One region of the Streptomyces sp. DSM 120436 genome, then DNA from elsewhere that is predicted to be linked to it. Evidence: riboswitches for the same ligand, from Rfam matches in the RefSeq annotation. Region 1 holds a riboswitch; the other holds the start of a gene.
What was found. A riboswitch is a leader RNA that binds a small molecule or an ion and turns the genes downstream of it on or off. The one in region 1 is predicted to bind glycine.
Positions count from the first base shown of each region.

Region 2: linked by a shared signal. The riboswitch ahead of gcvP (aminomethyl-transferring glycine dehydrogenase) and the one ahead of gcvT (glycine cleavage system aminomethyltransferase GcvT) in region 1 are both predicted to bind glycine.

Region 1 is NZ_JBSKBS010000001.1:2,819,684-2,825,572, forward strand. Features, by position in the region: gene glyA (serine hydroxymethyltransferase) at 1-623, opposite strand, end outside; gene gcvH (glycine cleavage system protein GcvH) at 638-1,015, opposite strand; gene gcvT (glycine cleavage system aminomethyltransferase GcvT) at 1,139-2,257, opposite strand; glycine riboswitch at 2,331-2,454, opposite strand; glycine riboswitch at 2,455-2,555, opposite strand; gene ACWH4W_RS12895 (AAA family ATPase) at 2,778-3,482, shown strand; gene ACWH4W_RS12900 (enhanced serine sensitivity protein SseB) at 3,490-4,266, shown strand; gene ACWH4W_RS12905 (enhanced serine sensitivity protein SseB C-terminal domain-containing protein) at 4,397-5,179, shown strand; gene ACWH4W_RS12910 (ABC transporter substrate-binding protein) at 5,613-5,889, shown strand, end outside.
Region 2 is NZ_JBSKBS010000002.1:942,110-947,998, reverse strand. Features, by position in the region: gene ACWH4W_RS26305 (MerR family transcriptional regulator) at 1-31, shown strand, start outside; gene ACWH4W_RS26300 (DNA polymerase IV) at 96-1,487, shown strand; gene ACWH4W_RS26295 (PRC-barrel domain-containing protein) at 2,290-2,664, opposite strand; glycine riboswitch at 2,778-2,873, shown strand; gene gcvP (aminomethyl-transferring glycine dehydrogenase) at 3,048-5,889, shown strand, end outside.

The DNA.
Region 1 (5,889 bases):
ACCAGACCGGCGAAGTGCGCCATGTCGACCATCAGGTACGCGCCGACCTCGTCCGCGATCCGGCGGAACGCGGCGAAGTCGAGCTGACGCGGGTACGCCGACCAGCCGGCCACGATCAGCTTCGGCTTGCTCTCCTTGGCCAGCCGCTCGACCTCGGCCATGTCGACCCGGCCGTCGTCGCCCACGTGGTAGGCGACCACGTCGTAGAGCTTGCCGGAGAAGTTGATCTTCATGCCGTGGGTCAGGTGCCCGCCGTGCGCGAGGTTCAGACCCATGATCGTGTCACCCGGCTTGAGCAGCGCGAACATCGCGGCAGCGTTGGCCTGGGCGCCCGAGTGCGGCTGGACGTTGGCGTGCTCGGCGCCGAACAGCTCCTTCACCCGGTCGATGGCGATCTGCTCGATCACGTCGACGTGCTCGCAGCCGCCGTAGTAGCGGCGGCCGGGGTAGCCCTCGGCGTACTTGTTGGTGAGGACCGAGCCCTGGGCCTCCATGACCGCGACCGGGGCGAAGTTCTCCGAGGCGATCATCTCGAGGGTGGACTGCTGCCGGTGCAGCTCGGCGTCGACCGCGGCGGCCACCGCCGGGTCGAGCTCGTGCAGGGACGTGTTCAGAAGCGACATGCGGCTACGGCTCCTCAGCCCGCGATGAACGCGTCGTACTCGGCGGCGGACAGCAGGTCGGCCGGTTCGTCGGTGACCCGCACCTTGAACAGCCAGCCGCCCTCGAGGGGGGCCGAGTTGACCAGCGCCGGGTCGTTCACCACGTCCTCGTTGATCTCGGTGACCTCGCCGGAGACGGGGGAGTACAGGTCGCTGACCGACTTGGTGGACTCCAGCTCGCCGCAGGTCTCGCCCGCGCTCACCGTGTCACCGACCTCGGGGAGCTGGACGAAGACCACGTCGCCGAGCGCGTTTGCCGCGTGCTCCGTGATGCCGACCGTCGACACGCCGTCCTCGGCGGCCGACAGCCACTCGTGCTCCTTGCTGTAGCGCAGCTGCTGGGGGTTGCTCATGGCTGGAATTCTCCTGTACGCGGGAAACTGCTGATGACGGGGACGGCGCGGGACGCGGCCGGACGGGTGGGGCGCCCGGCCCGCGGACGCGCGGGGACGGCCCGGGGGCCGTCTACGACGGTGTCACTTCCGCCGCTTGTAGAACGGCAGCGCCACGACGTCGTACGGCTCGTGGCTGCCGCGGATGTCCACACCGACGCCCTCGGCGCCCGGCTCGGCGTGGCTCGCGTCGACGTAGGCCATGGCGATCGGCTTGCCCAGGGTGGGGGAGGGGGCGCCGGAGGTGACCTCGCCGATCACCTCGCCGCCGGCCACCACCGCGTACCCGGCGCGCGGCACCCGGCGGCCGTGCGCCACCAGGCCGACCAGGACGCGGGGCGGGTTCTGCGCGGCGCGCCCGGCCGCCTCGGCGAGGGCGGCGCGGCCCACGAAGTCGCCCTCCTTCTCGAACTTCACCACCCGGCCCAGACCGGCGTCGAAGGGCGTGAGGGAGGTGCTCAGCTCGTTGCCGTACAGCGGCATGCCCGCCTCCAGGCGGAGCGTGTCCCGGCAGGACAGGCCGCACGGGACCAGCCCGTGACCCTCGCCCGCCTCGGTCAGCGCCTGCCACAGCTCCACGGCGCGCTCCGGCTTCACGAACAGCTCGAAGCCGTCCTCGCCGGTGTAGCCGGTGCGGGCGATGAGCGCGGGGATCTTGGCCACGGTGCCCGGCAGGCCGGCGTAGTACTTCAGGCCGTCCAGGTCGGCGTCGGTCAGGCTCTTGAGGATCGCCGGGGACTCGGGGCCCTGCACGGCCAGCAGCGCGTAGGCGTCACGGTCGTCGCGCACCTCGGCGTCGAAGCCCGCGGCCCGCTCGGTCAGCGCGTCCAGCACCACCTGGGCGTTGGAGGCGTTGGCCACGACCAGGTACTCGGTCTCACCGAGCCGGTAGACGATCAGGTCGTCCAGGATGCCGCCGTCCTCGCGGCAGATCATCGTGTAGCGGGCGCGGCCCGGCTTCACGCCCGAGATGTTGCCGACCAGCGCGAAGTCCAGCAGCGCGGCGGCCTGCGGGCCGGTGACCGTGATCTCGCCCATGTGCGAGAGGTCGAAGAGGCCGGCCCTGGAGCGCACGGCGTTGTGCTCGTCGCGCTCGGAGCCGTAGCGCAGGGGCATGTCCCAGCCGGCGAAGTCGGTCATCGTCGCGCCGAGCGACCGGTGCAGGGCATCGAGCGCGGTGCGGCGGGGTTCGTTACTGCTCATCGGTCGGTCTCCCAAGGCGATGGGGGTCCCTCCCGCGCGAGTTCATTCGAGCGTGGGGGAAGGCGAGGACGTTTCCTCCCCATCTGTCATCGGAACCTGAGAGGTTCGCCATGACCACCGGTGGTACGGCGGTCAGGACTTGCACCTTGGGTGGAGCCACCGGAGCACTGCGACGGCGGCCCGCTTTTCAGATGTGCCTCGCCCGCGCGGTAACGGTGCCTGAGAGATTCAAGGGAGGGACTTGCTCCTTCGGCGCCCCGGCGGCACACGGTGCCGGGGACTCTCCCGCGCGGATTCAAACGGCCGGTATGCAGTTGGCGCGCACATCATTGCACGCATCGCCGGACACCGGCAGGGGGACCCTTGCCGGGGGTGCACCGTTCGTGCAGGCTCGGTCACAGGGAGCTGTGACAGGCCTGTATCGGGAAGAACACGGAACCGAGAGCGACCTGGCATTACCTTCTCTTTACACACGGCGGGGATCGGACCCCTTATCCGGCCCCAGGGGAGGACGACCACGGTGAACAGGCCCACGGCGCACGCCGGCACCACAGGCGTCGCGCTGCCGCGGCAGCACGCGGACGGGGCCGGCGGCGCGGCGCCCGCCCCGCTCGTCCAGGACCTGCGCGAGCGCTCCGGCCGCAGCCCGCGCGCCCTGCTCTTCGGCCCCCGCGACCTCGTCGTCGTCACCGGACTGCCCGGCAGCGGCAAGTCCACGCTGATGCGGCGCACGGTGCGCGGCGCCCGCGTCGACTCCCAGGACGCCCGCGACCGCTGGGACCGCCGCATGCCCCGCCCGCTGCCGTACGCGGTGTACCGCCCGCTGGTCCGGCTCGCCCACTACGCGGGGCTGCGCCGCGCGCTGCGCTCCGGCCGGCCGGTCGTCGTGCACGACTGCGGCACACAGACCTGGGTCCGGCGCTGGCTGGCCCGCGAGGCCCGGCGCCGCGGGGCCGCGCTGCACCTGCTGCTGCTGGACGTCACGCCCCAGGAGGCCCTGGCCGGCCAGCTGGAGCGGGGCCGGGGCGTCTCGCGGTACGCCTTCCGCCGGCACCGCACGGCGTGCGGCCGGCTGCTGGACGCGGTGGAGGCCGGCCGGGTGCCGGAGGGCTGCGCGTCGGCGGTGCTCGTCGACCGGGACGCCGCGAACGCCCTGCGCCGGATCGGCTTCACCGGGGAACCGGTTAGCCTTTCCGCCACAGCAGTGGCACCAGGCAGGCGGTAGGCGACAGATGGACTTCCCGGCGGACATCCCGGACCGGACGCACTTCCACCCGCACGGCGGGTGGCCCGGCAACGAACTGGAGGAGGCGCTCTCCGCCTCCCTGGGCGTCCCCTCGGCGGGCCCCCGGATCGTCGAGGTGCTCGGCCGCAGCTTCCTGTGGGTGCCGCTGCCAAGCGGCGGCGGCCCGCACAGCGGCCCCCTCGACCTGCCCACCATGGAACTGGACGGCCAGGCGTACGTGCCGGTCTTCAGCTCCGAGGAGCAGTTCCGCCAGGTCGTCGGCTCCCACATGGGCTGCACCGTCGCGCCCGCCGTGGAGTTCGCCCGCGGGCTGCCCCCGCAGGCCGGCATCGTGGTCAACCCGGGCGGCACGGTCGCCGTCCCGCTCCCGCCGGCCGCGGTGGCCGACCTGTGCCGGGCCGGCCGCTCCCCGCTGGACGGCCCGTCGGGCGGCGGCCGGGTCCGGCTGTTCGAGCCCGACTGGCAGGACGACCCGGTGGACTTCCTCGCCGCGGCCTCGCAGGAGTTCGACTCCCTCGGCGTGGTGGCGACCGCCCGCCGCTGCCTCGCCGCCATCGAGACGGCCGACCCGGTGCTGTTCGTCGGCGTGGAACTGCTGCACTGGGAGGGCGACCCCCGGTCGCTGCCGCTGGACGCCCTCGGCCGGGCCCTGGGCCGCAGCCCCGCCCGCTGGCCGGTCAACCTCATCGTCCTCGACGTGGCCCAGGACCCGGTCGCCGACTGGCTGCGCGCCAAGGTCCGCCCCTTCTACCAGCGGGCCTGACGCGCCGCTCCCCGCCTTCCGCGCACCGACCGCTCCCCGCCTTCCGCGCACGGACCGCAGACCGGCGGAGGCCGTCGGCTTAAGCTAGGGGACATTGGCCGGCTGGGTGTTGTACGGAGGGGCGATACAAGTGAGCGCTGGCACCGCGGCGGCCGGACAGGTCGAGCACATGCTGCGCCAGGTGACGCCCGGGCGTTACGACGCCTACGAGGCCTTGCTGCGCGCCCTCGCCACCCCCTCGTCCGGCCGGGTCTGGATGCTGCTCTGGCACGGCCAGGCCGGCTCGCCCGACGCCCAGTACGGGACCATGGAGGTCGAAGGACACGGCTACGCGCCCTGCGTGACCTCCGCCCAGGAGCTGTCCGCGAGCGGCTGGAACCGCTCGTACGAGGTGGTCGACGGGCTGGAGGTGGCCCGTGCCCTCTACCCGGACCGCCACGGTCTCTGGCTCAATCCGCACGCGCCCGGCGGGGGCGTCGGCATCCCCTGGCTGGATCTGCGCCGTATCGCCGGCGGCCTCGACCAGCAGCCCGCCGGACCGCTGCGGCTGTCCGAGCCGGCCATCGAGATCCCGCAGTTCTACGCCCTCCTCGCGCAGAACGCCCACCGCACCCCGGCCGTGCGCGCGCTGCGCCGCGCCTGGGTGCAGCCCGCGCTGGGCGCCCCGTACCTCGCCATCGGCCTGGACGTGTACGACACCTCGCCGCCCGCCGTGGAGTCGGTGCGGGCGATGATGCGGCAGTCCCTGCCCGCCGTGCCCGACGGGCTGCCCGTCTCCACCGTCGCCCTGGCCGACGAACACGACCCGGTGGCGATGTGGCTGCGCGTCAACGCGCGCCCCTTCTACGACCGCGAGGCGCACGCCCCGGCGCCCGCCGCGGGCTACGGCTATCCGCCCGCGCACCGCCTCTGACCGGTACGTCCTCCCAGAGCCCCCGGCGCGGCCGACCCGCCGCCGGGGGCTCTCGCGCAGGGTGACGCAGCGTCACCGTGTCCAGCATGTGGACACGGTGATCCGGTTCGGCCCCCGTCCGGACCCTTCGACCGCTGATTTTGCGTCAGATTCCGCCGAACGCGCTCAGCTACCTTTCGCTAACCGCCTGTCACCTGCGGTTTCACTGCGTCTTCAAATCATCCGGGGCCTGGCGAAAGGCACTTGCCGAGGTGTCATATGTGTCCGGCGCGTTACATCACCGCGCGAAGATGCCGGAAGAGTCCCTTATGTCAACTGTTCAGATCTCAGGTAGGTATCACCGCTATCCGGACTGTTCCTGACTCACTGCGAACGTCTGTAGTGTTCGGCCGGTCAAGATGCATCCACATAGCGGACCCGGAGTGGCCCCAGTATGCGCATATTCAAGCCCCGAGCCGCTCGGGCGATCACGACCGCGGTCGCGGTCGGTCTGATCGCCACGGGCTGCGCCAGCGAGCGGGACAGTGACAACGAGAGCGGCGGCAAGAAGGACACCTTCGTGTTCGCCGGTGCAGGCGACCCGGGCTCCCTGGACCCTGCCCTCGCGAGTGACGGTGAAACCTTCCGCGTGACCCGCCAGGCGTTCGAGGCCCTCCTCGAGCACGAGTCGGGCGGCACCAAGCTGGTCGGCGGCCTGGCCGAGACCTGGT
Region 2 (5,889 bases), on a different contig from region 1:
GCTGGCCCGGCGCAGGAACCGGGCGGTCTGAGCCGGCGCCGCGCGGCGCCCACCCGACGAGCACGTTGTCAGTGGCGTAGGGCAGCATCGGGGACGTGAGATCCGCTCCCACGATCCTGCATCTCGACATGGATGCCTTCTACGCCTCGGTGGAGCAGGCGTCCAAACCGAGTCTGCGCGGCAAGGCCGTGATCGTGGGCGGGCTCGGACCCCGTGGCGTGGTCGCCACCGCCTCCTACGAGGCCCGCGTCTTCGGCGTCCGTTCCGCGATGCCCATGTCCCAGGCCCGCCGGCTCGCGCCGAACGCCGCGTACCTGGTGCCCCGGTTCGCGCTGTACCGCTCGATCAGCGACCAGGTGATGGCGCTGCTGCGGGCCCTGTCGCCCCTGGTGGAGCCGCTCAGCCTCGACGAGGCCTTCGTGGACCTGGAGGCCGGAGGCGCGGCGTGGGACGAGCGGTCGGCGCGGCTGGCCGGCGCGAAGCTGCGCGCCGACATCCGGGCGGTCACGGGGCTGACCGGCTCGGTGGGGCTCGCCGCCTCCAAGATGTTGGCGAAGATCGCGTCGGAGCAGGCGAAGCCGGACGGGCTGGTCGTGATCGAGCCCGGGACGGAGCGGGCGATGCTCGAACCGATGCCGGTGCGGGTCCTGCCGGGCGTGGGCCCCGCCACCGGTGACCATCTGCGGCGGGCGGGCATCCACACGGTCGGCGAGATCGCCGAGGCGGGCGAGGACGAACTGGTGCGGCTGCTGGGCAAGGCCCACGGGCACACGCTGTACGCGATGGCGCTGGCCCGCGACGACCGGCCCGTCGTCGCCGAGCGGGAGACGAAGTCGGTGTCCGTCGAGGACACCTACGACGTGGACATCCACGACCGGGTGCGGGTCGGACTGGAGGTCAAGCGGCTCGCCGACCGCTGCGTGCGCCGGCTGCGCGGCGCGGGACTCTCCGGACGCACCATCGTCCTGAAGGTGCGGCGGTACGACTTCTCGACGCTGACCCGGTCAGAAACGCTGCGGGGCCCCACCGACGACCCGGCGGTCGTCCGGGAGGCGGCGGCACGGCTGCTGGACTCGGTGGACACCACGGGCGGCGTACGGCTCCTCGGCGTCGGGGTCAGCGGGCTGGCCGACTACACGCAGGAGGACCTGTTCGCCCAGGCGGCGGGCACCACGGGCGCGGGGGAGGAGGCACCGGAGGGCGAGGAGCCCGAGGCCGCGCCCGAGACGCGCCCGGAGACCCCCGCCGAGCGGCACTGGCCCGCCGGACACGACGTCCGGCACGCGGAGTACGGGCACGGGTGGGTGCAGGGCAGCGGGCTGGGCCGGGTGACCGTCCGCTTCGAGACACCCGGCTCGGCGCCGGGCCGCGTGAAGACGTTCCGGGGCGACGATCCGGCATTGGAACCGGCGGATCCGCTGCCGCTGGTGGAGGGGCCACCGGGTGTGGCCGAGGCGGCGGGGGTGGCGGAGGCGCAGTCGCCGTGACGGTCACGGTGGGGCCGGCGGCTGGGGTGCGGGATGGGTGACGGTCGCGGGGAGGCGGCAAGGTGCGGTCCGTGAGCTGGGCGAGTCCACCACCGCTGGCGGAAGGGGCGGAGGCGCAGTCGCCGTGACGGTCACGGTGGGGCCGGCGGCTGGGGTGCGGGATGGGTGACGGTCGCGGGGAGGCGGCAAGGTGCGGTCCGTGAGCTGGGCGAGTCCACCACCGCTGGCGGAAGGGGCGGAGGCGCAGTCGCCGTGACGGTCACGGTGGGGCCGGCGGCTGGGGTGCGGGATGGGTGACGGTCGCCGGGAGACGGCAATTCGTGGCCCGTGGGCTGGACGGGTCCGCTGCGGCTCGTGGAAGGGCCGCCGCGCGTGGCCGAGGGGACGGGGCGCGGTTGCCGGTGACGTTCGCGGTTCACCGGGTCGTGCCCCCGAGGGAGCGGGGTCCGGTGCGCCGGGCGCTTGGATGGAGGGGGCCGTGACGGTCGGGGGGCGGCTGCCGGCGTCTGTGGCCCCGGCCCGGGTGCATCCGGTGCCGCCGGCCCGAGGGAGCGCCGGGCGTGACCGAGGCGGGGGCCTAGTCGCCGTGCCGCTCGCGGTCAGGGGCCGCGCTTCCTGAGGATGCGCGGCCCGGCGAGCCCCGCGGCCGGGGCGGTGGGCCCCGGCTCGTGGCGGTGGCGTGGGAGCCGGACACACACGGCCCCGGTGCTTCCGGCCGCATCCGTGGCCCGGCCGGGTGAGGGGAGCCGGGGCTCCGGGCCGGCCCGGCACAGGGTTCACGGGACCGCCGCCCCCGGTGGCGTCAACCGCGTTCCTCCTGGCCCGCCAGCTTGCCGAAGTCGCGGTCGGGGAGCGGGGGAGGGGAGCCCACGTCCAGGCCGTAGTGGTGGTAGAGCTGGAGCTCCTGCTCCGGGGACAGGTGGCGGCCGACGCCGAAGTCGGGGGCGTCCTTGATGAGGGACCGTTCGAACGGCACGTGCAGCGCCCCGTCGATCAGCTCGCTGGGTTCCAGGGGCACGAAGGCGTCCCGGCTGAACAGGCCGGTGCGTATCGCGGCCCATTCGGGCACGCCGGTGGCGTCGTCGAGGTAGACCTCGTCGATCGTGCCGATCCGGGTGCCGTTGCGGTCGTACGCCTTGCGGCCGATGAGGTGACGCGGGTCGATGTCGGTCTGCACGGGCCCTCCACTCGACGCGAACTCATGCGATAGCACAACAAAAAGGCACAATCGGCGGAACGGCCACTCGAAAGTACGGGTCGGGGCCCCGCTGGTACGCTGGCAACGGCCGCTGACCCCGTGCGGGAGAGTCCTCCAGGCACCACCGGAGGCGCCGAAGGAGCAAATCCTCCCCGGAATCTCTCAGGCACACGTACCGCACGGACGAGGTCACTCTGGAAAGCAGGGCGGGTGTCGACGGCTTCCGCTCTCACCGACGGTGAAAACCGGACCGCCCGCGGCGTCCCGGTGAAACTCTCAGGTTGAGATGACAGAGGGGGAGGCCGTCCGGGCACCTGCGCCGTGGTGCCCCTCGAAGGTCGTCGGACCAGGAGGCCTCCTCAATGACTGCCCCCCGTACCCCGCTCTCCGAGCTCGAACAGGGAATCCCCTTCGAGCAGCGCCACATCGGCCCCGATCACGAGGCCCGGGCGAAGATGCTGGCCCAGGTGGGCTACGGCTCGCTCGACGAGCTGACCGCCGCCGCCGTGCCCGACGTGATCAAGAACGCCGACGCGCTGGACCTGCCCGGCGCCCGGAGCGAGGCCGAGGTGCTCGCCGAGCTGCGCGCCCTCGCCGGCCGCAACCAGGTGCTCGGCTCCATGATCGGCCTGGGCTACTACGGCACCTTCACCCCGCCCGTCATCCTGCGCAACGTGATGGAGAACCCCGCCTGGTACACGGCCTACACGCCGTACCAGCCGGAGATCTCGCAGGGCCGGCTCGAGGCGCTGCTGAACTTCCAGACGATGGTCGCCGACCTCACCGGTCTGCCCACCTCCGGCGCCTCCCTGCTCGACGAGGGCACGGCCGCCGCCGAGGCGATGGCGCTGTCCCGGCGCATGGGGAAGAACAAGAAGGGCCTGTTCCTGGTCGACGCGGACGCCCTGCCGCAGACCATCGCCGTGATCGAGACCCGCGCCGAGCCGACCGGCGTGGAGGTCGTCGTCGCCGACCTGGCCGACGGCATCCCCGCCGAGCTCGACGGCCGTGAGATCAACGGCGTCCTGATCCAGTACCCGGGTGCCTCCGGTGCCGTCCGGGACATCAAGCCGGTCATCGACCAGGCGCACGAGCGGGGCGCGCTCGTCACCGTCGCCGCCGACCTGCTCGCCCTCACCCTGCTGAAGTCCCCCGGCGAGCTGGGCGCGGACATCGCGGTCGGCACCACGCAGCGCTTCGGCGTCCCGATGGGCTTCGGCGGACCGCACGCCGGCTACATGGCCGTCCAGGAGAAGATGGCCCGAAGCCTGCCCGGTCGCCTCGTCGGCGTCTCCGTCGACGCCGACGGCGACAAGGCGTACCGTCTGGCGCTGCAGACGCGCGAGCAGCACATCCGCCGCGAGAAGGCCACCAGCAACATCTGCACCGCGCAGGTGCTGCTCGCCGTCATGGCCGGCATGTACGCCGTCCACCACGGCCCCGACGGCCTGCGGACCATCGCCCGCCGGACCCACCGCTACGCCGCGATCCTCGCCGAGGGGCTGCGCTCCGGCGGCGCCGAGGTCGTCCACGGCTCCTACTTCGACACCCTCACCGTGCGGGTCGCCGGGCGGGCCGCCGAGGTCGTCGCCGCCGCCCGCGACCGCGGTGTGAACCTGCGTCTCGTCGACGCCGACACCGTCTCCGTCGCCTGTGACGAGACCACCACCCGCGACCAGCTCACCGCCGTGTGGCGCGCCTTCGGCGTCGAGGCCGACGTCGAGGCCCTGGACGCCGCCGCGCGGGACGCCCTTCCGGACGCGCTGCTGCGCTCCGACGAGTTCCTGACCCACCCGGTCTTCCACCAGCACCGCTCCGAGACGGCCATGCTGCGTTACCTGCGCCGCCTCGCCGACCGCGACTACGCGCTGGACCGCGGCATGATCCCGCTGGGCTCCTGCACCATGAAGCTCAACGCGACCACCGAGATGGAGCCGGTCACCTGGCCCGAGTTCGGACAGCTGCACCCCTTCGCGCCCGCCGAGCAGGCCGCCGGGTACCTCACGCTCATCCGTGAGCTGGAGGAGCGGCTCGCCGAGGTCACCGGCTACGACAAGGTGTCCCTCCAGCCCAACGCCGGGTCCCAGGGCGAGCTGGCCGGACTGCTCGCCGTCCGCGGCTACCACCGCGCCAACGGCGACGATCAGCGCACGGTCTGCCTCATCCCGTCCTCCGCGCACGGCACCAACGCGGCCAGCGCGGTCATGGCCGGCATGAAGGTCGTCGTCGTCAAGACCGCCGACGACGGCGAGGTCGACGTCGAGGACCTGCGCGCCAAGATCGAGCAGTACCGCGACCAGCTGGCGGTACTGATGATCACCTACCCGTCGACGCACGGCGTGTTCGAGGAGCACGTCGCCGACATCTGCGCGGCGGTGCACGAGGCGGGCGGCCAGGTCTACGTGGACGGCGCCAACCTCAACGCCCTGGTCGGCCTGGCCAAGCCGGGCCACTTCGGCGGCGACGTCTCGCACCTGAACCTGCACAAGACGTTCTGCATCCCGCACGGCGGCGGCGGCCCCGGCGTCGGCCCGGTCGGCGTCCGCGCGCACCTGGCGCCGTACCTGCCGAACCACCCGATGCAGCCCGAGGCGGGGCCGGAGACCGGGGTCGGCCCGATCTCGGCGGCGCCCTGGGGCTCGGCGGGCATCCTGCCCATCTCCTGGGCGTACGTCCGGCTCATGGGCGGCGAGGGCCTCAAGCGGGCCACGCAGGTGGCGGTGCTCAGCGCCAACTACATCGCCAAGCGCCTGGAGCCGCACTACCCGGTGCTCTACACCGGCCCCGGCGGGCTGGTGGCGCACGAGTGCATCATCGACCTGCGTCCGCTGACCAAGGCGACCGGCGTCAGCGTGGACGACGTGGCCAAGCGGCTGATCGACTACGGCTTCCACGCGCCGACGATGTCCTTCCCGGTGGCCGGGACGCTGATGATCGAACCGACCGAGTCCGAGGACCTGGCCGAACTGGACCGGTTCTGCGAGACGATGATCGCCATCCGCGCGGAGATCGAGAAGGTCGGCTCGGGCGCGTGGCCCGCCGAGGACAACCCGCTGCGCAACGCCCCGCACACCGCCGCCGCGCTCGGCGGGGAGTGGGAGCACGCGTACAGCCGCGAGGAGGCGGTCTTCCCGGTCGGCGTGAACGCCGCGGACAAGTACTGGCCGCCGGTGCGGCGCATCGACCAGGCCTTCGGCGACCGGA